Regions from separate parts of the Staphylococcus arlettae genome, predicted to be linked through region 1. Evidence: riboswitches for the same ligand, from Rfam matches in the RefSeq annotation. Region 1 holds a riboswitch; each other region holds the start of a gene.
What was found. A riboswitch is a leader RNA that binds a small molecule or an ion and turns the genes downstream of it on or off. The one in region 1 is predicted to bind S-adenosylmethionine.

Region 1 (8,672 bases):
CGATAGACCCTGATTCACGAATATCACTCATCATTGGACGCTTATCTTGTCGTTGTTCCACGCCACGTGATAACTGACTTAATGCGATAACTGGGCACTCTAATTCCCTGGCAATGGCTTTCAAGGTACGTGAAATTTCAGAGACTTCTTGTTGACGGTTATCTGAAAAGCGTGAACCGCTACCTTGAATTAATTGTAAATAGTCTATTACTATCATATCTAAACCATGCTCTTGTTTCAGTCGACGGCATTTAGATCTTATATCAGTAATACGAATACCTGGCGTATCATCTATAAAGATTTTCGTACGTGATAACTTACCGACAGCAATCGTAAAACGATTCCAGTCTTCTTCAGTCATCGTACCCGTACGTAAACGGTTTGAATCAACATTTCCCGAACTACAAATCATACGAGTAGCCAATTGGTCAGCACCCATCTCGAGTGAGAAAATGCCTACCGAATAAATGTCTTCATGCGTCGCGACTTTTTGTGCGATATTTAAAGCAAAGGCAGTCTTACCTACCGATGGACGTGCCGCTAAAATAATTAAATCATTACGGTTAAAACCTGCAGTCATTTGGTCTAAATCACGATAGCCTGTTGGTATACCAGGTGTTTGACCGCTATTTTGGTCTAGTAACTCTGCATTCTCGTACACGTCTCCTAAGACATCTCGAATATCTTTGAAGCCATCACTTTCACGTGATGATGATAACTCTAAAATGCGTCGTTCAGCATCATTTAGAATCGTATCAAGTTCTAATTCATCGTTATAACCATCGTTCGCAATACTATCAGCTGCTTGGATTAATTTACGCTTTGTGGCGTGCTTAAAGACAATTTCAGTATAGTATTGAACGTTACGTGTGGTCGGAACGTTGTTTGTTAATTCTGCTAAATACTGCGGACCACCTGCTTCACTCAATCGGCCTTCTTGCGACAGCTGATCCATAATAGTGACTACATCGATATCTTTATTATCTTCATTTAAGTTCATCATTGCTCTGAAGATATGTTGATGCGCCCCTCTATAAAAGGACTCAGGAAGCAACACTTCCTGAGTAGTATTAATCAATTCTGGATCGATGATAATGGCACCTAAGACAGATTGTTCAGCCTCGTTACTATGTGGCATTTGATTTTGTTCATACATTCCATCCATTTTTCCAATTACACCTCATATCTCAATCCAAAATTATTGTTCAACCGTGTGCACACGAATCGTACCTTCTACTTCTTTGTCTAATTTCACTGGTACATTTGTATAACCTAAAGCATGGATACCATTTGGTAAATCCATTTTACGTTTATCTAATTTAATGTCGTGTTGCGCTTTTAAAGCTTCAGCGATTTGTTTACTACTTACTGAACCAAACATTTTACCGCCTTCACCCGTTTTTGCAGAAACTTCAACTTCGATGTCTGCTAATTGCGCTTTTAGTTGTTTAGCATCGTCAATTTCTTGTTGTCTTTCCGCTTCAGCAGCTTTATTTTGTTGTTCTAATTGTTTTAAATTTCCAGCTGTTGCTTCGACAGCTAATTTATTTTTGATAAGGTAATTATTTGCATAACCTACTGGTACATCTTTAACTTCGCCTTTTTTACCTTTACCTTTAACGTCTTGTGTGAATATTACTTTCATGCGTCTTCACTCCTACTCATTTGTTCTGTTATTGCTTGTTGTAATTGTGCAATGGCTTCTTCTACGGAAACATCTTTCAGTTGTGTCGCCGCATTAGTTAAATGGCCACCGCCGCCTAATGCTTCCATTGTTAATTGCACATTGACTGCACCTAGAGAGCGGGCAGACATGCCAATTAAGTTTTCTTCTCTACGTGCTACGACATAAGATGCCTCTACACCATCTAAACTTAACAGCTCGTCGGCTGCTTGTGCAACTGTCACCGGATGATAAGTTTTATCGTCTGGACCGTGTGCTATAGCTACACCGTTATCTTGTAATTCGACCGTACGAATTAACTCTGTTCGATTAATGTACGTATCAATATCATCTTTTAAGAAATGTTGCGTTAAGATAGTGTCTGCACCGTGTGCGCGTAAATAACTTGCAGCATCAAACGTACGTGAACCCGTACGTAATGTGAAGTTACGTGTATCGACGATAATACCTGCAAACATGACCGTCGATTCTAAACGTGTTAACCGTTGTTCCGTCGGTTGATACTCTAGCAGCTCTGTGACTAACTCTGCTGTCGAACTAGCATATGGTTCCATATATACTAATAGTGGACTTGAAATAAAGCTTTCTCCACGTCGATGATGGTCAATGACTACTTTACGGTTTGCTTTGTTTAAAATATTTTCATCAATGACCATTTCTGGTTTATGCGTATCAACAACGACTACTGTTGTTTTTGAAGTCATCATATCCCATGCGTCATCCGAATTGATAAAACGATTTTTTAATTCTGGTTTTTCATCAATAGCATCCATAACACGTCTTAGTGTTGGATCAATATCTGAATCATTTAACACGATGTAAGCATCTAAGTTATTCATCATCGCAAAACGTGAAACCCCTATGGCAGCGCCAATAGCATCTAAATCAGGTCGTGTGTGACCCATAATAATTACTTTATCGCCTTCCATTAAGATGTCTTTTAACGCATGTGAAATAACACGCGCTCTAACACGCGTACGTTTTTCCATCGGGTCAGTCTTACCACCATAAAATCGAACGTTACCGTTCATATTTTTAATAGCGACTTGGTCACCACCACGGCCTAAAGCTAAATCAAGGCCAGACTGTGATAATTCACCTAAATCGATTAAGTTTTCCGAACCTTCACCGACACCGATACTTAAAGTTAATTGTGCACGGTAACCGACACTCTTTTCACGTAATTGACTAAGAATATCGAAGTTCGTTTCTTCAATGTCATTTAAAATACGTTGGTTTAAATATGCTACGAATTGATCTGTACTATAGCGTTTGAAATAAATATCATATTCTGATGCCCAACGACTAATAACACGCATCACCATAGAGTTAATTTCAGATCGTTGCGTATCGTTCATATTTTGCGTAATCTCATCATAGTTATCTAAGAATAAAGTCGCGATAATCGGTTTTGATTCATTATATAGCTCATTCGTATGTACTTCTTCAGTAATGTCGAAGAAATACAATACGTGTTCTTCTTCTGAATATCTCACACGATAGTAATATTCATTATCTTGGATTTCAATTTCTTTGGTTTTTTCTAGTTGCTTTAAAATATTAGGATATACTTCATTAATCGGATCAGAAATTACGTTTCTAGCTGAACGCTCTAACATAAACTGGTTCATCCACTCTATGTTTTCATTTTCATCTATTACAATCATACCAATAGGTAAGTGTTTAATAGCAGTATTGCTACCAGCTGATATGTGTCCACTTAGTTCGTCTACATAATTGTCCATCTTGTGCAACGCTTGCCTCACCATTAATGCTGTGAGAATAATAATCACAATTAATATTGCCCCAGCAATACCTGCAATGAGTTGGCTGAAAATAAACCATACTACTACAAGTGCAATTGCCGTGAGCGCCATAATAATAAATGGTAAAACTAACGCTTTCTTAGTGGATTGACGGTTCATTTTTCCACCTCAAATCATTTTTTAATGATACCTTTTAAATTAAATGCTAAATCTATAAAACCGATTAAAACTACAATATGTGTTAATGGTGTTAATATTGTCCCTATAACCATTAATAACACTGTTAATATAGGCGGCATTGACTTGGCTTTGCCGAAGAAATGAATCACACTTAGCCCCTGAATATACATACATAATGATAACACAATTTCAAAATTTAATACGATACTTTGAAATGTACCCGGTTGGACGGCAAACATAACACAAATAAGTACAATTACATACATGAATAGTAATGACTTTCTCATTTGCCATGCGAATAGTGGTTTGAAAATTGGTGTCGCTACTTTAAATTTACGTAAAATTGGAAATGTAATCAGCAAGTTAATCAAGATCAATACAAATGCCGTTACAATAACGTAACTTGGTAGTTGAACTGCCATTTGACGAAAGCTTTCTTCTAACATTTGTTTATAATCGCCTTCGACACCACTACTTGTAATTACAGTATGCATTTGATCTTTTAGTGGTTTCGTTAATGATGCTGCACTAGGAATTTTATTAAATGCTTGTAATAACATAAATGCGACTAACGTTATGATACTGACAAACGTTGTCGTAATATATAAGATACGTTCTTTAGACGTACGTTCGGTTAATAGCTGACCGATGATAAAACTTAACACAAGTATTAAGACCATTACGCTTAATACAAAAACATTTCCTAACAATGTCGTTAGGATTACTGTTATCACAGCCGCTAGACCAAAAGATTCTTTGGATTTCTGCCATAACACGATGCCTGGTATCGTCGCAAAAAGACATAAAACAAGACCAAGCGGCGGTAATATATGCAAGACTAAAGCTACTATAATTAATGCTAAAATACTCAATATAGTTGCTTTAGGTTTTATTTTTGAAAACAAATTCGCCACTCCTATACTTTTTTGACTGTATTACTATTCTAACCTCTTTAAAAGTTTTATACAATTATAGGAAATATATTATAACTGTATTTCTTAAATTCTACTAGAAACGCGACACGTCACTACTTTTTGTAGATTTTCATCTATCACAAAGACACTTTTATACACATAGTTTACTCAAACTCACTGTACACATCAAAATGCCTTAATTTTAGCAGCTTACACACTAAAATTAAGGCATCAGTGTTATTTACGTTTAAATTGCGATACTTTTAAGAAATGATACAAGTTTGGCGCCCAATCATTGAAATTTAATAAGAAGCCATCATGTCCTACATTATCAGGCACAAAGAAATGACGATGATATTTGAAACGCTCCCCTACTGCACGTACTAAATCATCTGGATACAGTAAATCATCAGTAAAGCCCATTGTTAATACTTTTGTTTCTAATGAACTTAGCACCTCGGTAACATCATCTCGACCACGGTCAATATCATGACTATCTAAGACATCCAGCAGTGTTAAGTAACAGTCTAAATCAAAGTTTTTTTTGAATTTGTTTCCTTGATGTCGTTGATATGCAACGACTTGATCTGGTGTAAAGCGTTTATCATAACTTTTAGACGAGCGATACGTTAAAAATCCTAACTGTCGTGCAATGCTGAGACCATCCGTACCACCAAGATGTATCGCTTGGCGTGATATTTCATTAAAAGCTCTACTATATGACGACGTTTTGTCAGTAGCTGCTAAAATAACTGCTTTGTTGACTTCAAACTTTCGATTGTACAATAACTCCATAGTCTGCATACCACCAAGTGAACCACCGATTAAAATATCTATCCGGTTATATCCCAATGCTGCAATGCCCACTTCAATTGCACGCACAATGTCTCTTAAAGTTACTGATTTAGGAAAATCTTCATCTATTAATGCTGAACTAGAACCAAATGGACTCCCAATAACATTGAATGTTAAAAACTGATAATCATTGACTGGCATATAACCACCATCGATAATTTCACGCCACCAGCCCGGATCGTCTTCTGTCCCATAAGTAAGATGATTGCCTGTCAATGCATGACAAACTACTACGAGTGGTTGACCTTTATACCCTACGTGTTCATATCTTAATTTTAAATTATTAATCGTTTCTCCCGATTCTGTTGTAAAGGGGCCTAATTCTAATGTATCAACTGTATAATTTGTCATTGTTTTCCTCCTACCAAAAATTAAAAAACCTCTTACCCGATATAAGTAAGAAGTTCTTAATTACTTATCATTCGAATAGCACTCGTTGGTTTTAGCACCGTGCTTAACAAGTCGGTTGCTGAAGCGTCATCGGGCCAAGTCCCTTAGCTTCTCAGAATAAGATTTAATTTTATTTAGTATATCGCTATGTCTTTAGACGAATATTGCGTATAAGCATCTCAAAAATCTAAATTTTCTAATTACTTTCATTCTAACGAATAACGTTTACTACTTCAATGCTAAACATCAAAATAATAAACGAATCATCGCCATGACAAAAATACCTGCCAAGATGGTTATAGTTAAACTACGTGTTACTAATGCTACGAGTACAGTGGGAATTATCGTTACTAAAAATGGGATGTTTAGACTATAACCAAAGCTCCCACTCTGTTGTTCAATCACACCATCGATAATTAATGCGGTGAATAAAGTAATCGGAATAAATGACAACCACTTAACGACTTGCTCTGATAGTTGAATCTTCGAAATTACAATAAATGGGATAATACGTGTTAACCATGTTACTAAACCACATATCACAATAATAATTAACATATGTACTGAAGTAGTCATCGTGTCATCACCACCCCTAAACACGCTGCAATTACTGAAGATAAAATAATTGCTACATAAGTCGGCATGATTAGACTGAATAGCAACATCATGACAAGAACACTAACAATCAATATTAAGTAAATTGAAATATAAGAACGTTGAACCGTCTCAAATTGTGACACTGCTAAGAAAATAAACATGCCGACAATCGCAAAGTCGAGTCCAAAAACATCGGGATTTTGTATGTATTTACCAAAGACTGCACCTACAACACTCGCAAGCGTCCAAAATAAATACGCTGTAATGTTCAGTCCATGCAACCAACGATCATTGATTTTCTCGCCTTTTAAATGTGGTGTGATAGCTACACCAAATGTTTCATCTGTAACTAACGTTGATAAACCTATACGATTCCACAAGCCATAATTTTTATAACTTGGCGCCAATGTCATACTTAATAAAAACATTCTAGAATTGACGATAAATGTAGTAAGTACGATCGCAGAAATTGGTGTACCAGCTATAACTAAACTACAAATAATAAATTGTGCTGCACCTGCATATATTAATAAACATAACAAGATTATTTCGAGCAAACTAAAACCAGATGCTACAGCCACAATGCCAAATGATAAGCCTACACCCGCGTAGCCTAATAATGTAGGAATACATTCTTTCACACCTTGCTTAAATGTCACACGTTCAGTCATTTCATCCCTCCTAAAGCGTAAAATAATAGTAACAGTCTAATATAGAAATAAAGGAACATCAACAAGGCTAGACTTAGGTTTGTGCGAGGTCAGACTACCGGTATACTAAAAACCGCTTTGTTTCCCCTCTTTTATCTGTGCTATGCAGTATTGATTTTATGTTTTTTTACTCCCCCTACCCTGTTAAAATTTTCAAAAATAGTTATTAATTATAACTTTTAATATTAAATTTCCATTTATTACAGTATTATTATATATGTTTATGTTTATATTTTTTATATCTTGAATGCATTTTATATTTTATTGTTTCTATCTTTTTCGGATAATCTTTTGTTATTTTATCCATTCTTGTAGACTCCCCTACCCTCTTCGGTGGCCGCTAAAAAGCGCACCATTATGCTTAATGGCGCGCTTTAATTCTATATTGTTATTATTATTATTGCGTTACGGGACCGATAACTGTTTTGCCGCCCATAAATGGTACAAGTACTTCTGGAATAGTCACTGAACCATCGGCATTTTGATAATTTTCAACGATGGCAGCAAACGTACGTCCTACTGCTAATCCACTACCATTTAGTGTATGTGCTAATTCTGGTTTTGCTGTTTTATCACGTTTAAAACGAATATTAGAACGTCGTGCTTGGAAATCTGTGATATTTGAACATGAACTAATTTCTTTATAGTCATCATAGCTTGGTAACCATACTTCGATATCATAAGTTTTACTTGAACCAAAGCCAATATCACCTGTACATAAAATGACACGACGATATGGTAATTCTAATTCTTCTAAAATGGCTTCTGCGTGATTTGTCATTTCTTCTAAAGCATTCCAAGAATCTTCTGGTTTTTCAAATCTCACCATTTCAACTTTATCGAACTGATGGAGACGAATTAAACCACGTGTATCACGTCCAGCTGAACCTGCTTCACTACGATAACATGCTGATTGCGCAGTGAATTTTGCAGGTAACACATCTGGTGCAATGACTTCATTGCGGTAATAGTTCGTTAATGGAACCTCAGCTGTTGGGATGGTATATAAACCTTCTTGTTCTACTTTGAATAAATCTTCTTCGAACTTCGGTAACTGACCTGTACCATACATAGAATCAGCATTCACCAGTTGAGGCACCATCATTTCTGTATAGCCATGTTGAGTTGTATGTTTTGTTACCATGTAATTCATTAACGCACGTTCTAATTGTGCACCTTCACCTGTTAAAAAGACAAAGCGGGCACCAGACACTTTAGCAGCACGTTCGAAATCGACCATTTTTAATTCTTCTACTAAGTCCCAATGTGCTTTTGCTTCGAAGTCAAACGTTCTTGGTGTGCCCCAACGTTTTAATTCCACATTGTCTTCATCTGATGCACCTTCTGGCACATCGTCATGAATAAGATTAGGAATACGAGATAAAGTATCAGTTAATGATTTATCTACTTTAGTTAATTGCTCATCACTTGCTTTAATTTTATCTCCCAAGTCACGCATTTCAGCAATGACATCATCAGCATTTTCTTTATTACGTTTTTTCTGTGCAATCTCTCCACTTACTTTATTACGCTCAGCTTTCATTTGTTCAGCTTCCCCAATCAGTTGGCGGCGTTG
Region 2 (8,672 bases), 640 kb from region 1:
CTCATGTGCGTCTTGTAAATATTTTTCAGCATCAGCTTGAGATAAAACATTTTTAACTTTTGCATCAATGTCAACGCTTAGCTTAGGACTTTCTGCCTCTGGATCATCTTCTAAACGTACAGTTAAGGTAACTTCTGTTTCGGCATCTCTAACTTTGTTTTGTTTTAAAATTAAATCAAAAGCACCATTAAAACAAGATGCATAACCTGCAGCAAATAGCTGTTCAGGATTTGTACCTTTTTCAGCATCAGCTTGAGCTGGTGGAATGACTGCTACATCAATTGCTTTATCATCTGTGTGGACATGTCCATTACGTCCACCTGTATTCGTTGCTTTTGTTTCATAATTAACTGCCATATTTATTACCTCCTAAATTAAATCATATAATTTGCATACCCTTTAATATAAAAACTAATCATCAATTTCAAAATGATAAAATAGTAATTCATTAAAGTTATTGTTTTCATGGAATTGATTAAGATACAATAAATGCTAAATAGAATAACTAAAATAGAGGTGTGAATAATGGCACAAGTGAAAATAGCGGTAACCATTGCTCCGGAAAATGAATTATTACCAGCTACAATTGAAGACTTAAAACGATATCAATCGGACTTCGATATAATTGAATTACGTATAGATCAATGGCAACAAATAGAAACAACAACAGTACGTGCAGTATTACAACAGCTAAAAGACTTAGCGTTAAATAAACAAATATTAGTGACATATCGTACGGCCAACCAAGGTGGTTTAGGAACGTTAGCGTCAAAAGAATATCTTGAATATTTAACCACATTAATAACACAAGAAACATTTGACGTTATTGATCTTGAATTTGATAAAAAGCAAAATCCTGAGGAATTAACAACAGTAATCAATCTAGCGCAAAATAATAATAAAGAAGTAGTATTGTCCTATCATGACTTTGATCAAACCCCACAATTAGATGAGTTAAAGCATTTGTATTATAAAATGCATTTGTTGGCTCCAGATTACTTGAAGGTAGCAGTAATGCCTAAAGGGAAAGAAGATGTCACTAATTTATTAAATGCTATGTCTGTAACAGCAGATTCAGTAAATGAACGTGTTGTAGGCATTGCTATGGGTAAAATAGGGATTGTTTCACGTACTGCGCAAGGTGTGTTTGGTGGAACAATTTCATATGGCTGTATAGACACTCCAAAAGCACCTGGACAAATTCACGTAGCAACGTTGCGTCAACAGTTAGATTTTTATAACTAGTTTGAAAATTCCCTGATAGTATTTTATAATTGAAAATAATTATCAATAAGAAAGGGCGTTGTTTCATGGAATTACAAGATGCAATCGCGAATAGAAGAAGTATTAAAATGTTTAAAAGAGATATGGTGATTGATGATCAAGCATTATACCAAGCGATTGAACAATCTACGTATGCGCCTAATCATGGTATGAGACAGCCATGGCGTGTTGTGCATATCGCTAAAAATAGATTAGGTGAAATGAGTAAGCAAGTATCGCGTATTGCTTTTCATCACCAACCCGATAAACAGCAAGATCACTATAATGCTGTGACAAATTTAGGTGGTATGTTGGCATTAATTGTACAAGAAGATCCACGCCAAAAAGAAAATTTGGAAAATTATTTGGCTTTTGGTGCCTTTGCTCAAAATTTAATGCTTTTACTACATGAAGCGCAAATAGGTACGTGTTGGAAGACACCTCAATATATCTTTTTACCACAAATAAGAAACGTTTTCGGCGTGAAAGATAATGAAAGTTTAGTCGGTTTTATGTATTTAACAGATATGGAAGATGAAATGCATCATCCACCACGTCAAACTCAAAATATAATGACACAATTTTAATTTATAAAGGGGAGTGGGACAGAAATCTGATTTTGAAAAAATGATTTCGTCGTCCCACCCCGGCAAGGCTGACTAGCGTTGAAAAAAGCTTGGTTTGAAGCGCATTTTCAATGCAGACAGCTACTGCCAATATGAAAAGAGATTTCGAATAACACATGGAGTGGGACAGAAATCTGATTTTGAAAAAATGATTTCGTCGTCCCACCCCGGCAAGGCTGACTAGCGTTGAAAAAAGCTTGGTTTGAAGCGCATTTTCAATGCAGACAGCTACTGCCAATATGAAAAGAGATTTCGAATAACACATGGAGTGGGACAGAAATCTGATTTTGAAAAAATGATTTCGTCGTCCCACCCCGGCAAGGCTGACTAGCGTTGAAAAAAGCTTGGTTTGAAGCGCATTTTCAATGCAGACAGCTACTGCCAATATGAAAAGAGACTAGAACAAATCAATATTGTCCTAGCCTCACCAGACTGCCGACAAAGCTACTGAGTTTGTTGGCAGTTTTTTTATGCACGCTTTCCGCGGGCACTGTCTTAGCCTATAGTCTTGGCAAGTGCTATTCCCGCAGGAGTCGGCATAAATCATTACTATTTTGAAAAACTATATAAATAAAACGTAAACAAGCCCTTCGCAAATTGAACTGCACCCAGTCAAGTAGACAAGTAAATAATTAAAAAATTGGTTAGTCTCGTTTTATGCGAGATTAGCCATTTTTAATGTAATTCTTTCATTATTAAAAAACTTTATATATTTATTTATAACTTGAAATGCTTCTTCTATACTTTCGAATTTAAACCGTTTAGAACCTCTATAAATCTCAGATTTAATAATTCCCCAAACACCTTCCATAGGACCATTATCAATACACTTTCCAACACGAGACATACTTTGTATCATCTTATGGTGATTTAACTTATTTTTAAATAATCGGGAAGTATACTGAAAACCACGATCGCTATGAAATATAATACCTTCGGTACTAGTTACAGTCTTGACTGCCTTATCAAATGTTTTAAATACGAGTTGATTGTTATTTGAATTTCCCAAATAATGACTTACGATTTTACCTGTTCCCAAATCATATATTGCACTAAGATATATTTTACTTCCATTTTCAAGTTGGAACTCAGTTACATCTGTTAGCCATTTTTTATTAGCCTCTCTTTCTTGAAACTCACGATTTAATTCGTTTTCGGCTATCGTTTGAGGAGTACAAGGCTTATAGCGCTTGCGTTTACGGCGGATAACTGCTTTTAAATTTAGTTGATTCATTAACCGATAAACACGTTTATGATTTACTTTTTTATGCAAATATAGGCGAATATAAATATAAATTCGTCTATATCCATAAATGCCTTTATATTTTTCATAAATGTGTTTGATTTCTTTTATTAATATTTTATTTTCAAATTCTTTTTGTGTGGGCTTTCGATGTAACCATTTATAATAACTTGCGCGTGAAATATTTAAAGTTTGGCATAAATGTTTAATTGGAAATTCATTTCTTAGCGCTTCAATCGTTTCATATGCTGCGATTTTTTTGCTTGTTGATTTATCATCTCTCTTTCTATTTCTTGATATTTTTTTAAGACTTTATTTTCCATTTCTAATATTTTATTTCGATCTTTTAGTTCTTGGATTTCAGCTTCTCTCTGTTCTTCTGGTGTTAATATAGATTTAGGTTTGCCTTTGCCTCTACCGTCTTGGAGGCCATCACGGCCATGTGATTTATACTTTTGTACCCATTGGTACAACTGACCGTAACTAACATCATATTTTTTAGCACAATCTTTATAACTAATTTCATTATCTAAATAGTATTCTACAATTATAAGACGTTCTTTGAATGTTGTTGTTTTACCTTTCATCGTATACACCTCTTGTTTTGGAGAATAATTGGTATTCTCTTTTCTTCCAGTATAACGATTTACCCATTTGCGTACAGTTTCATGGGCAGGAATATTATATTTAATGGCCAATTTTTTATAAGATATATCATTATCCAAATATTCCTGAACTACATTCATTTTAAATTGAAATGAATACTTATTATTTTGTGAGTTACGTATTAAAGAATATAAGCCGTTTGTTAAATACCTATTGTACATATAACGGAGATATTCTGGAGATAGATTAACATCAACTATTTCTACAATGCTTTCGAAACTCATACCATTTTCATAATTATTAAAAACTGATTGTAATAAATCTAAGTCAATTAATTTTCTAGACATAAAAATACTCCCTTCAAAGTTTTCATTTTTTTAATGTCTACTTTGAAGGGAGCATATCAAATTACTGTGAAGGGCTTGTTTACGTTTTGAAGCTAGCATATCAAATTAATGTGCTAGTTTTTGTATTACTGAAATGTTTCAGCTAAGAATGACTCAACTTGTTCTGGTGATTTAGCATTTGCTGAATGTAGGTGAGCAAGTTTTTCACCATTTTTGAAGACTAAAAGACTTGGAATACCCATAACGTCATTATTTGCTGCAACATCTTCTAGTTCGTCTCTATTGACTGTATACCAATTATAATTATTGTATTTTTCTACAATAGGATCAATCCACATATCCATTGCTTTACAATCTGGACACCATCCTGCTTCGAATTTTACAATGACAGGTTGATCACTATTTATAGTTGAATCAAAATTACTTGTTGAGTTAATTGTTTCCATATTAACGCTCCTTTGATTATTAATTGATTACATTATAACTAAAAAAACTAGGGAAATAAAAATTTTAGCTTAAAAATTGAAGCGTTTTGATCGTAATTCTGCTATATTAGTGATAACAACGTATAGGAGGTACAGTACATGATTAAATTTTACCAATATCCTAATTGTACGACATGTAAAAAAGCTGCTAAATTTTTACAATCGTACGGTGTGAGTTATGAACCTATCGACATCGTTCAACATACACCAACTAAAAATGAGTTTAAAGATATTTTAGAACGTACTGGCATTGAAATTAACAAAATGTTTAATACACATGGTGCCAAATATCGCGAATTAGGTTTAAAAGATAAAATAGGGACGCTTTCTGATGATGAAAAGCTAGATTTACTTGCTTCTGATGGTATGTTAGTAAAACGACCACTAGCTGTGCTAGGCGATAAAGCAACTGTTGGTTTCAAAGAAGAAGAGTATAAAGCGACATGGTTATAAAGATTTTCACTTTATAACGATCGCTAAAGTTTTCAAAAATGCAGTCAAAATCAATTTATGAAAACGCTTAATGATGCTGTGTAAAAGTAACATAAATTTTTGATTATTAAAGGCAAACAGTTGCCAGTCATACATTCATATGGCATCATAAATATGTAAAATCATATAGGAGGGGATTCTCGTGGCAGTACCAAGTGAATTAAAATACTCAAAAGAACATGAATGGATAAAAGTTGAAGGAAATACGGTTACAATTGGTATCACTGAATATGCGCAAAGTGAATTAGGTGATATTGTATTTGTTGAATTACCAGAAGTTGATGATGACATCCAAGAGGGGGATACTTTTGGCAGTGTTGAATCTGTAAAAACTGTCTCTGAATTGTATGCACCTGTTACTGGTAAAGTAGTAGAAGCAAATGAAGAATTAGAAGATAGCCCTGAATTTGTAAATGAATCACCATATGAAAAAGCTTGGATGGTGAAAGTTGAAGTTAGTGATTTAGATCAATTGAATGAACTACTTTCAGCTGAACAATATTCTGAAATGATTGGTGAATAGAATAAGTGATTTTAAACTCCATGATATTTACTGTCTTGGAGTTTTTAACTTATCTATGGCGCTAAAGTTTACCAAAATTTAATAAACCCTCAAAATCATGGAAAATTAATGCTGTAACAATGAATTTGACAAGTAAAGACGCCATTTTTACAATATTGATACAAAATTATAATATGTTTATAACCTCGTGTCTTTGTGAAAAACCAAATATAGTATAAGTTTATTATCAACTTTTAGAAGGTGGATGTCATGACGATTCTTAATAAAGTTATCATTGTTGAAGGCAAATCTGATAAAAAGAGAGTTAAACAAGTAATTGATGAACCAATTGAAATTATTTGTACTCATGGAACTATGGGTATTGATAAAATTGATGAAATGGTGGAATCTTTGTACGATAAACAAGTTACAATTTTAGTTGATTCAGACGATGAGGGAGAAAAGATTCGTAGATGGTTTAAACACTATTTAAGCGAAAGTAAACATGTTAGAGTGGATAAACAGTATTGTGAAATTGCGAGATGTCCAAAACGATATTTAGCTAAAGTATTGAAAAAAAACGGCTTTGTAGTTAAAGACGAAGAGCATATCAATAAAGCTAAACTAGATTATATAGCTGAAAGGGTAAGTTTATTAACATGAATGCAACGACAAAACAACACGTAGCAAATGTACGTGAACATTTTGATAAAGATAAACATTTAGTTTTTGGTTATACACCAACTTGCGGTACATGTAAAATATCTGAAAGAATGTTAGATATCGCAAATGAAATCTTAAAATTACCAATTACTAAAATTGATTTGAATTTTCACCCTGAGTATTCACAGGACAATGAAATACAATCGGTTCCTGTGTTACAACTAATGTCTAAAGATAAGGAAATAAAGCGTATTTACGCTTTTCAATCTGTGCCATATCTTTTAGAAAATTTGCAATAATATATTGACGAATCATTAGTGCAGTGGTAGGATTAAAAATAATTAAATAATGTAACTCTTATCGAGAGAGGTGGAGGGATGTGCCCTATGAAGCCCGGCAACCGTCTAAGTATAGAAATGGTGCCAATTCACATAAAGTCGACCGAACTTTAAAAGATGAGAGAGGGTGTTATTGCTTTCTCTATCTTTTAAGATGAGAAAGCATTTTTTTAATTTATAAGCAATACAAGGAGGACAAACAATGATTGAGTTAAATCAAATCGTCAAGCGTTATAAGACGAAAAAGCAAGATGTGCTTGCGGTAGATCATGTTGATTTAAGTATTCAATCAGGCTCAATTTTTGGAGTTATTGGTTTTTCAGGTGCGGGCAAAAGTACATTAGTTCGACTGTTTAACAATTTAGAACAACCAACTTCAGGTGACGTAACAATCGATGGTGACAATATAGGACAATTGTCTAAAAAAGATTTAAGAAAAAAACGTCAAAAAGTGAGTATGATATTTCAACACTTCAACTTATTATGGTCACGTACTGTATTAAATAATATAACATTCCCATTAGAAATTGCTGGGGTACCGAAGCAAGAAGCAAAACAACGGGCTGCAGAACTTGTTGAGTTAGTAGGATTAAAAGGACGAGAAGACGCATACCCATCTGAATTATCTGGTGGTCAAAAACAACGTGTTGGTATTGCACGTGCTTTAGCAAACGAACCGACTGTGTTGTTATGTGATGAAGCGACAAGTGCACTAGATCCACAGACTACAGATGAAATTTTAGATTTATTACTTAAAATTAAAGAACAGCGAAATTTAACTATTGTGATTATCACTCATGAAATGCATGTTATACGTCGTATTTGTGATGAAGTCGCAGTAATGGAAAATGGCAGTGTTATAGAACAAGGATCTGTGACGAATGTATTTGAAAATCCAAAACATGAAGTAACGAAACGCTTTGTTAAAGAAGACTTAAATGATGATTTTGAAGATGCATTTGCAGACATAGAGCATTTTGGCAAAGATGATTACATAGTAAGATTGAATTTTACTGGTAATAACACTACTGAACCTATCGTGTCATACATTACGCGGGCGCATCAAATAGACGTAAATATTTTAGAAGCAAATATAAAAAATACTAAAAGTGGGTCAATTGGCTTTTTAGTGTTACATCTTCCGAATATAAATTCTGAAAAATTCGAAGATTTCAACAGTGATTTAGCAAAACAACAAGTATCAGTGGAGGTGTTACGTCATGACTAGTTCATTTAGTGAAATCCTCCAAGAAATGATTACGATGCCCAATGTACAATGGTCACAAGTGTGGGTAGCAACTTATGAAACGTTATATATGACAGTGATAGCAACTATTTTTGCTTTTATTTTTGGTATTATTTTAGGAGTGTTGCTCTTTTTATCAGCTAAAAGTGACGCTAAAGCAGCTAGAATTTTTTATAGCATTGTCTCTTTTGTCGTTAATTTATTCAGAGCAATTCCTTTCATCATTTTAATATTATTACTTATACCGTTCACTAGTTTAATTTTAGGTACAATAAGTGGACCAACAGGTGCCTTACCAGCATTAATTATTGGTTCTGCTCCATTTTATGCTAGATTAGTTGAAATCGCATTTAAAGAAATTGATAAAGGTGTAATTGAAGCGGCGTGGTCAATGGGTGCCAATACATGGACAGTAGTAAGAAAAGTATTGTTACCTGAAGCTATGCCAGCGTTAGTATCAGGAATTACAGTTACAGCAATCGCCTTAGTAGGTTCTACGGCAATTGCAGGTGTTATAGGTGCAGGTGGATTAGGGAACCTTGCATATTTAACTGGTTTTACACGAAATCAAAATGATGTCATTTTAGTTTCGACAATTTTAATTTTAATTATTGTGTTCATTATTCAATTCATTGGTGATTGGGCTACAAATAAATTAGACAAACGATAACATGAAATGGGGAGAAAAACATGAAAAAAATACTTAGTTTAGCTTTTGTATTAGTTTTATCTGTAGTATTGGCAGCTTGTGGTAATAGTGAAGGTAAAGATAAAAAAATAACTGTTGGTGCGTCACCGTCACCACATGCTGAAATCTTGGAACAGGCAAAACCATTGTTAGAAGATAAAGGTTATGATTTA
Region 3 (8,672 bases), 660 kb from region 1:
TATAAAAGACGGCAAAGTTATTGTAGATAATCAATATCAGTTACAAAATTAATATAAAGAGCTATGGGACAAGCATAATCATAGCATGTTATTGAAGCAACGATAAACATGTAAATGATTTATGCCTGTCCTATTTTTAATGTTAAATTTTAAATTCCGCTAACTATGATAATATAAAGAACATAAATTAATTTACATAGTCTCTGTTTAAAACTACGAATGGGAGTAATTTAACGTTTTAACATGTGCTTGTTGGAAAAAATAGCTTAGCTTTTTAACGAGCAAGTTTAAACTATTCGTTATTACTTCTTGCTATAATAGGCTATAGTAAATAAAAGCGATTGATTTAGTCGGTTATTTAATAAAAGTAGTCATGTGTATAAATGGAAAGCTGTTTTAAGGCAGAATAAGAACTATATGTTTCTATAAAATATACACATCGACAATATCAAAGGAGTGAGAAGGGATGACAAGTTTTGATGATTATGTAAAATGGAGACGTCTTTTACATCAATATCCTGAAGTATCAGATTATGAATATGAAACAACTAAAAAAATTAGAACTATTTTGGAATCATATGATATTAAAATATTAGATTTGCCGTTGGATACAGGTTTAGTTGCTGAAGTCGGACAAGGTGAGCAGTTTATAGCGGTACGTACTGATATAGATGCTTTACCTATAATTGAACAAGTTGAACATGATTTTAAATCGACTGCAGAAGGCGTAATGCATGCTTGTGGTCATGATATTCATATGGCAAGTATTTTAGCCGTAGCAATAAAACTTAAAGCTATGGAAACGCAATTAAATGGTCGTGTACGCATTATTTTTCAACCTGCAGAAGAAATAGCACATGGCGCATATAGTATTACTAATACTGGAGCATTGGAAGGTGTGAAAGCAGTATTAGGTTATCACAATTATCCTTCATTAGCTGTCGGTGAATTTGCTATCAAACAAGGAACGGTGACCTCAGCAGTAGACCGTTTTGAAATAACAATCCATGGTAAAGGTGCACATGCTGCTAAACCTGAACAAGGTAATGATCCAACAATCGTCTTAGGCCAACTCATTACTAGTATTCAATCAATAGTAAGTCGGAATTTATCTGCCTTTGATCAAGGTGTCGTGACTATCGGTGAAGTGTCTTCAGGTAATACATGGAATGTAATTGCTGACAATGCTTATGTACAAGGTACAGTACGTACGTTTGACGTGGAAGTACAACATTTAATAGAACAACGTTTACAACAAATATGTGATGGCCTTGCGCAAACTTTTGATGTGGAAATTGAGCTAACTTATCATAAACTGCCGGGAGCAGTGGTAAATGATGAACAACTAACACAGGATGCTATCGATGTGGCTCGTAACGTTGGTTATAACGTCACAATAATGGATAAACCGTTAACTATAGGAGAAGATTTTTCAGGTTTTTCAAACCAGTACCCAAGTGTATTTGCATTTATTGGGTCAGATAGTATGTATGATTTACATCACCCAAAATATGATCCGAACGAAGAAATATTACGATTAGTACCTGATTATTTTGTAGCATTTGTCCAAAAATTATTAAACGAATGAATGGTATAATATGTAATTGCTACCAGCGTTTTGGGGTAAACAAAAGTATAAAAATTTAATAGGCGAGTGTGTTTATGTCTAATATAAATCTAAGAATTAAATTTTCTAATGCTGATTTACTACAACAAGAATAATTAGTACGGGAATACCCCTTGATTTATGGCGGTAAAATGTCTTATCAAGGTTATGAAATTCTATTGGTATACAAATAGATTAAACATAAGAGTAACTTGTATTAGCATTGAATTTTGTTAGTATTTGGAATCGCTTATTATTGAATTAGGAGTATGAACAAATGAAAAGAATTGACCCACAAGGATTAACTAAAAAACAGAATTATAAATTATTAAGTGGTAGTGTCATTCCGAGACCCATTGCTTTTGTCACGACTCAAAGCGAAACCGGCGTAATGAATGCAGCACCATTTAGTTTTTTTAACGTGGTGAATAGTGCGCCCCCAATGATAATGATTTCAACAACGCGAGCAAATGGGAAAAGAAAAGATACTTCAGTAAATATAGAGCAAACCGGACAATTTGTTGTTCATATTACAGATAATAATATTGTAGAAGAAGTAAATAAGACGGCAGCTCCTATTGCTATAGAATTAAATGAATTAGAAAGAACATCATTAAATCTTGTGGATTCTGAAGCAGTAGATGTACCAGGGATTGCACAAGCTAAAGTACGTATGGAGTGTAAGCTGGATAGAATCATCCCACTAGGTGATAAGCTTGAAGGTTCTGATCTTATTATTGGTGAAGTAGTCATGTTTCATATAGCTGATGATGTATATTTTGAAGACAGTAAAATAAACCCTGACACTTTACAAGCTGTTAGTAGATTAGCTGGTAATGATTATGCTCACATAGGTGAAACATTTACGATAATTAGACCAAACAATTAATTTTATAGTTACTCAGTTAATAGTTTAGCTACAAACTGTTGACGTACTATCTAAAATGTTGTAACGTAATAACGAATTTAAATAGCTTATCAAGAGAAGTGGAGGGACTGGCCCTAGGAAGCTTCGGCAACATGGTAATGCGTGTGCCAATTCCAGTAGCAGCAAACATACTGCTAGAAGATAAGATGACAAGGTCTAATGCCGCTCTTTTCTTCAATAAGGAAAGAGCTTTTTTAATATGAAGAAAGTAGGTTAGTTATGAGTAAATTACAACAAGGTAGTTTTTGGGCACTATCGCCATTAATAGTATTTGTACTATTATTTTTAGGCGTTGGTATTATTACAGGTGATTTTACTACGATGCCATTAAATGTAGCAATTGTCATTGCTTCAATTTTTGGTTTGGTACAAAATAGGAAAAAGCCATTTGGTGAAAAAATAGATATTTTTACAAAAGGTGCAGGTCATCCTAATATTATTTTAATGGTGTTGATCTTTATTTTAGCGGGTGCCTTTTCACAAACAACGGAAGATATGGGAGGCGTACAATCTACTGTTAATCTCGGATTAACATTGATACCTGAGAATTTATTAATTGTAGGGTTGTTTGTAATTTCGATGTTTGTATCGATTTCAATGGGGACATCAGTTGGTACTGTTGCAGCCATTGCCCCAGTAGGTTTTGGACTTAGTCAAGCGACAGACATATCTTCAGCAATTACTATGGCTACAGTAGTAGGCGGTGCCATGTTTGGTGATAATTTATCTATGATTTCAGATACTACTATTGCAGCAGTACGTACTCAAAAAACAAAAATGAGCGACAAATTTAAAGTCAATTTTAAAATTGTTCTGCCGGGTGCACTCTTAACTATTATCGCGCTATGGTTTTTGACACAAGGTACACAAGTTGCTGACACAAAAAATTATGATTTTAACTTTATTAAAGTATTGCCTTATCTTATGGTCTTAATTTTAGCGATAGTAGGGGTTAATGTTGTAATTGTGTTAATAGGTGGTACGTTATTATCAGCAATTATAGGTCTGATTGATGGTTCATTTAAGTGGACGAGTTTATTACAATCTATTTCTAAAGGTATTATAGGTATGGAAGATATTGCCATCATTGCATTAATGATTGGTGGACTTGTAGCACTTATCCAACATAATGGCGGCATTGCATGGTTATTGAATTTTGTTCGGAATAGAGTGAAATCAAAGCGTGGGGCAGAGTTAGGTATAGCTGGTTTAGTAAGTACAGCTGATATTTCTACAGCTAATAATACAATTTCAATATTGATGGCAGGCCCATTAGCAAAAGATATTGCTGACGAGTATGACGTGGATCCAAGAAAATCCGCAAGTATTTTAGATATTTTCGCTAGTTGTTTCCAAGGAATCCTACCATATAGTCCACAACTTATTGCTGCTGCAGGTGTAGCAAAAGTATCTCCATTAGAATTGGTGCCATATAGCTTTTATCCAATGCTATTAGGTCTTTGTGGCTTAGTTGCTATTTTCTTAAAACTACCAAAATTAAAACCAAAAACACAAAAGTAGCGATTACTTTGACGTTCTAGTGTTTTGACGATAAAATATATTAGTTAATAACTATAACTACAACTACTAATTTTATTTGAAACGTTACAGTTTTGAATTGATGAGTATTACGGTAAGATAAAGGTAAGATTAAAGGTAGGTGACTATTTTGGCCAAGTACAACATTGAGAATGATAATGTGCAAGTACAATTGGAACGATTGTTTAAAGTTGAACCAGAATTGGTATATCAAGCTTGGACTGAGCAACAATTTTTGAAACGTTGGTTTATGACTTCTGAACGGACGAATCAAAGTATAACAATTGATGCGCGTGAAGAAGGTAAATATGAAATTGTTGATGTACGCAAAGGGAAAGCAAATAGAGTCCAAGGGACATTCGTTACCCTTGAACCGCATGACTATATTGAAATGACAATCGGCATGCCAGAACTGAGTGATGGTGAAGATACTATTCAAGTTGAAATATTTGAGCGTGAAGCTGGTATTACACAAATGCTATTTACGTATAGTGCGATAGTTCCTAAAGAGCGACGATTGACGCAATTAGAATATAAGCAAAAGAAAAAAGAATATCATGATTCAACAGCTCATGGTTTCGAAATGTTATTCGATAGGCTACAGGAAACAATTGAAGACTATCGTGAAAATTATAAAAATATTTAAAGAATAAATTAAAATTATAGTGCGCGGAATATAAATACAACAATTTAGTATATATAAATAGGTGACTATATGCTGAACACATTTATATACTAAGTATTAGCAATCTAGTCACCTTGATAATAGACGAAGCAATATGGCAGACAGTAATGTTTGATATCGCTTCGTCTTTTTTATGTGAAATTTTGTTGCACCATACGTTCGTGGTATTTGCGTAGTACAGTTTCAAAAAATATATGATAGCTAATAAAGCTTGAATAATCGGTACCATCTGTTAAATAGAAAGTATTACTAGAAACATAAATATTATAATTGGCTTTTTGTGCTAAATTGTTATCTTTTAACGTTGTGATAGAAAAGAAATATTTTTGTCTCACTTGCAAATAATTGGTGATCTCGGTTAATTGCTGTGATTCACCTGATAAAGAAATAATGAAGAAAATATCTTTATTTGTCGATTTATTTAATATCATTTTAAATTCATGAATATCATGTAAGACTATTACATTTTTATGGATAGTTAATAGTATACGTCGAGCTTCCTGTGCTACGTTCATTTGAGCTAAACCTGTACCATATAAATAAATCGTGTCTGCGTGGTAGATTTTATCTGTAATTAAGTGATAATCCACACGTTCCAAGTATGAGAATGTATTGGATATTTCTTGTTTGAATTGGTCTATGGAATCGGATGGTAACTGTGAGGGATGTTCTGTTTCAAACTTTAAGTATGACTTGAAATCACTATAACCATCGAATCCTAATTTTTTAGTAAACCGGTGTATTGAAGCATTGGAAGCATGCGTACGTGCAGCAAGCTCTTGGATTTTCATAGTTTTACATTCTCGTATATGTGTATTTACATAATGTGCAATTTGTATATCGTTATCGTTTAACTTTTCGAAATTGTTATTTAAGCGTTCGTCTAGTAACAACGCATTCACCTCTTCATAATTGAAAATATTTCCTTCATTTGAAAATATAATCTGATTATACAAAAGATTTCAATTTTAAGTCAAACCCTTGTTTATATGTAAGCGTTTACCTTAAGATGTTGTTAAGACATACAACTTGTATACGGTCAAAGTTGTAAATAACAGTATTTGATTAATGAGATTTAATTTTATGAATTGGGGTGGCAGTAATGAATGCTATAAAACGTTTTGGTAGTGCCATGATTGTACCGGTACTTATGTTTGCTTTCTTTGGTATTGTACTAGGATTTGCTACATTATTTAAAAATCCAGCAATTATGGGAAGTATAGCAGAGGATGGAACAACTTGGTTTAAAATATGGTCAGTGATTGAATCGGGTGGCTGGACAATTTTCAATCATATGGAAATTGTGTTTGTAGTAGGTTTACCTATTTCACTAGCTAAGCGAGCACCGGGACATGCTGCGTTAGCTGCATTAATGGGATATTTAATGTTTAATACTTTTATTAATGCGATTTTAACGCAATGGCCACATACATTTGGTGCCAATTTAGAAAAAGGCGTAGAAAACGTTACAGGATTAAAAGCTATTGCCGGTATTGAAACATTAGATACAAATATTTTAGGTGGTATTATTATTTCCAGTATAGTGACTTGGATACATAATAGATACTACAATAAAAAATTACCTGAAATGCTAGGTGTCTTCCAAGGATTAACGTTTGTAGTAAGTATTTCATTTTTTGTTATGCTTCCTATGGCGTTGCTTACTTGTATTGTATGGCCTACGATTCAAGCTGGTATAACATCATTACAAGGATTTATTGTAGGCTCTGGTTTTATTGGCGTCTGGTTATTCCATTTCCTAGAACGGGTGTTGATTCCAACAGGACTACATCATTTTATTTACGCTCCAATAGAAGTAGGACCAGTAGTAGTAAATCATGGTTTAAAAGCAGAATGGTTTAAACACGTTAATGAATTTGCCAATAGTACTAAACCATTAAAAGAACAGTTTCCATACGGCTTTATGTTACAAGGTAACGGTAAAGTATTCGGATCAATTGGTATAGCGTTGGCAATGTATTCAACTACACCTGCTGAAAACAAGAAGAAAATTGCAGCTTTACTTCTTCCAGCAACATTAACAGCTGTGGTAGTAGGTATTACTGAGCCATTAGAATTCACATTCTTATTTATTGCTCCATATTTATTTGTATTACATGCAATCCTATCAGCATCAATGGATACAATTATGTATGGCTTTGGTTTAGTAGGAAACTTTGGTGGCGGACTTATTGATTTCTTTGCTACAAATTGGATTCCACTAGCACAAAACCATTGGTTAACTTATGTTATCCAAATAATTATTGGTTTAATCTTTACAGGTATATATTTTGTAGTATTTAGATTTTTAATATTGAAATTTAATATACCATTACCAGGTCGTGATAAAGAGAAATCAGAAGTGAAGTTATATAGTAAGCAAGATTACAAAGAAAAACAAGGTGCTAATGATTCTGTTTATGCAGCTACAGGCGATGAATATACTGATAAAGCGAATTACTATTTACAAGGATTGGGTGGCGCAGAGAACATTAAAGATGTCACAAATTGTGCGACGAGATTACGCTTAACAGTGAAAGACCAAGAAAAAGTAGAAGATAATGATTACTTTATTCATAATCAGATGGCACATGGATTAGTAAAAAGTGGTAAAAACGTTCAAGTTATTGTTGGAATGTCAGTACCACAAGTAAGAGAAGCATTTGAAAATATGGTATTTACTGAAGATGAAGCATAATAAAAGGAGAGTGAGACAGAGATCTAATGGTAATAAAAAGTTTTCGTGGTCTCCTCTCCGTCTATAATGACTAAAGTAAAAAGATTAAGTTAAGCATATTTTCAGTTCGGTCATCTATGGGCATTATGAAAAGAGACTGGGACGAATTAATTTCGTCCCAGTCTCTTTTTGTACTTAGTTTTTAGCACGGTTACGTTAAAGTTCAAGTAATTAATGTAACTTTAAATTGATGTTATACAATAAACGTAAATTATTACGATATATGTGATTTCATTTTGTGTGCAACGCGTGGAAAATAAATTGCTTTAAGTATATCAATATTACGGATAGCAATGTGATAAATAATTTTTGAAAATGTATCAGCAGAACAGTGTAAGTTAATGCGATTTTTTGTGAATGTATAGGATAGAGCTTCTGTATTGTCTAACACGTTAATAATATCTATAACTTTATCTTTGATGAATGCATCATTTAAACCATCAATTTGTAATTCAAAGCGCTTTGAAGATAATGGCAATTGAGTTGAATCGAATAATGTATCGAGTTCTGATGAAGTTAAAATTTGAAAGATTGTGTAGTTGTGCAGACTGAGATAAGTGATAACATATGGTAACTGTTGCTTCGGTAAAATAATTTCTACTGTGTAAATTGAGTTATTCTTTTTTATTGAGTGTTGTATGGACTTACAAAAAGTAATCTGGCGCAATAATTTTAATAACTTATTACGTTGTTTGCGCTTTGTTAATTCCCCAATATTTAAGATATAAGTCTCAGTTTTATCTATAAACATCAAAACCCTCCGAACTGAAAAATAATATATGAAGTGTAATTAGCATAATATTTTAATGGAGTTTTATTTTTTACCCACTTCTAATTCTATTAAATTGTACCACTCTTTTTTCTTTCTGACACTAGGTCTTTGGAATGAACAATATAAATCTAAATCTTTGCAATTTTCTGAAAACGTATTGTGCTAAATTCTAAAATGTGATACATTTTTCTTTATTACTATTAAAAGGGAAGTGTTGAATGATGTTAACAAAGGTAAGTAGATTCGCAACCAACACATTCTTGTTCTGGATGTTACTCGCTGCCATTATAGGTTTTGTCTTTCCAGCGCAATTAGCGACAGTGAGTCAATTTGTACCTTATTTATTAGGGATTGTTATGTTGGGGATGGGGTTAACTATTGACCCTAAGGATTTTAAAATTATTT

Region 2: it holds a riboswitch for S-adenosylmethionine, as region 1 does, so the genes downstream of both, MUA37_RS09880 (methionine ABC transporter ATP-binding protein) here and metX (homoserine O-acetyltransferase MetX) in region 1, are expected to answer to the same signal.
Region 3: it holds a riboswitch for S-adenosylmethionine, as region 1 does, so the genes downstream of both, MUA37_RS03030 (Na+/H+ antiporter NhaC family protein) here and metX (homoserine O-acetyltransferase MetX) in region 1, are expected to answer to the same signal.

Annotation. Positions count from the first base shown of each region.
Region 1 is NZ_CP094803.1:14,114-22,785, reverse strand. It holds gene dnaB (replicative DNA helicase) at 1-1,165, opposite strand, end outside; gene rplI (50S ribosomal protein L9) at 1,199-1,645, opposite strand; gene MUA37_RS00080 (DHH family phosphoesterase) at 1,642-3,609, opposite strand; gene MUA37_RS00075 (YybS family protein) at 3,624-4,550, opposite strand; gene metX (homoserine O-acetyltransferase MetX) at 4,782-5,750, opposite strand; SAM riboswitch class I at 5,812-5,913, opposite strand; gene MUA37_RS00065 (AzlD domain-containing protein) at 6,036-6,365, opposite strand; gene MUA37_RS00060 (AzlC family ABC transporter permease) at 6,362-7,057, opposite strand; gene serS (serine--tRNA ligase) at 7,494-8,672, opposite strand, start outside.
Region 2 is NZ_CP094803.1:2,025,198-2,033,869, reverse strand. It holds gene MUA37_RS09925 (organic hydroperoxide resistance protein) at 1-357, opposite strand, end outside; gene aroD (type I 3-dehydroquinate dehydratase) at 526-1,245, shown strand; gene MUA37_RS09915 (nitroreductase family protein) at 1,311-1,850, shown strand; partial or broken gene MUA37_RS09910 (IS3 family transposase) at 2,545-4,111, opposite strand; gene MUA37_RS09905 (thioredoxin family protein) at 4,211-4,531, opposite strand; gene MUA37_RS09900 (arsenate reductase family protein) at 4,670-5,023, shown strand; gene gcvH (glycine cleavage system protein GcvH) at 5,205-5,585, shown strand; gene MUA37_RS09890 (toprim domain-containing protein) at 5,835-6,227, shown strand; gene MUA37_RS09885 (thioredoxin family protein) at 6,224-6,526, shown strand; SAM riboswitch class I at 6,582-6,689, shown strand; gene MUA37_RS09880 (methionine ABC transporter ATP-binding protein) at 6,768-7,793, shown strand; gene MUA37_RS09875 (methionine ABC transporter permease) at 7,786-8,481, shown strand; gene MUA37_RS09870 (MetQ/NlpA family ABC transporter substrate-binding protein) at 8,502-8,672, shown strand, end outside.
Region 3 is NZ_CP094803.1:670,233-678,904, forward strand. It holds gene hutI (imidazolonepropionase) at 1-52, shown strand, start outside; gene MUA37_RS03020 (amidohydrolase) at 467-1,588, shown strand; gene MUA37_RS03025 (flavin reductase family protein) at 1,884-2,495, shown strand; SAM riboswitch class I at 2,579-2,682, shown strand; gene MUA37_RS03030 (Na+/H+ antiporter NhaC family protein) at 2,754-4,055, shown strand; gene MUA37_RS03035 (SRPBCC family protein) at 4,204-4,719, shown strand; gene MUA37_RS03040 (MurR/RpiR family transcriptional regulator) at 4,890-5,651, opposite strand; gene MUA37_RS03045 (alpha-glucoside-specific PTS transporter subunit IIBC) at 5,861-7,456, shown strand; gene MUA37_RS03050 (hypothetical protein) at 7,710-8,246, opposite strand; gene MUA37_RS03055 (bile acid:sodium symporter family protein) at 8,489-8,672, shown strand, end outside.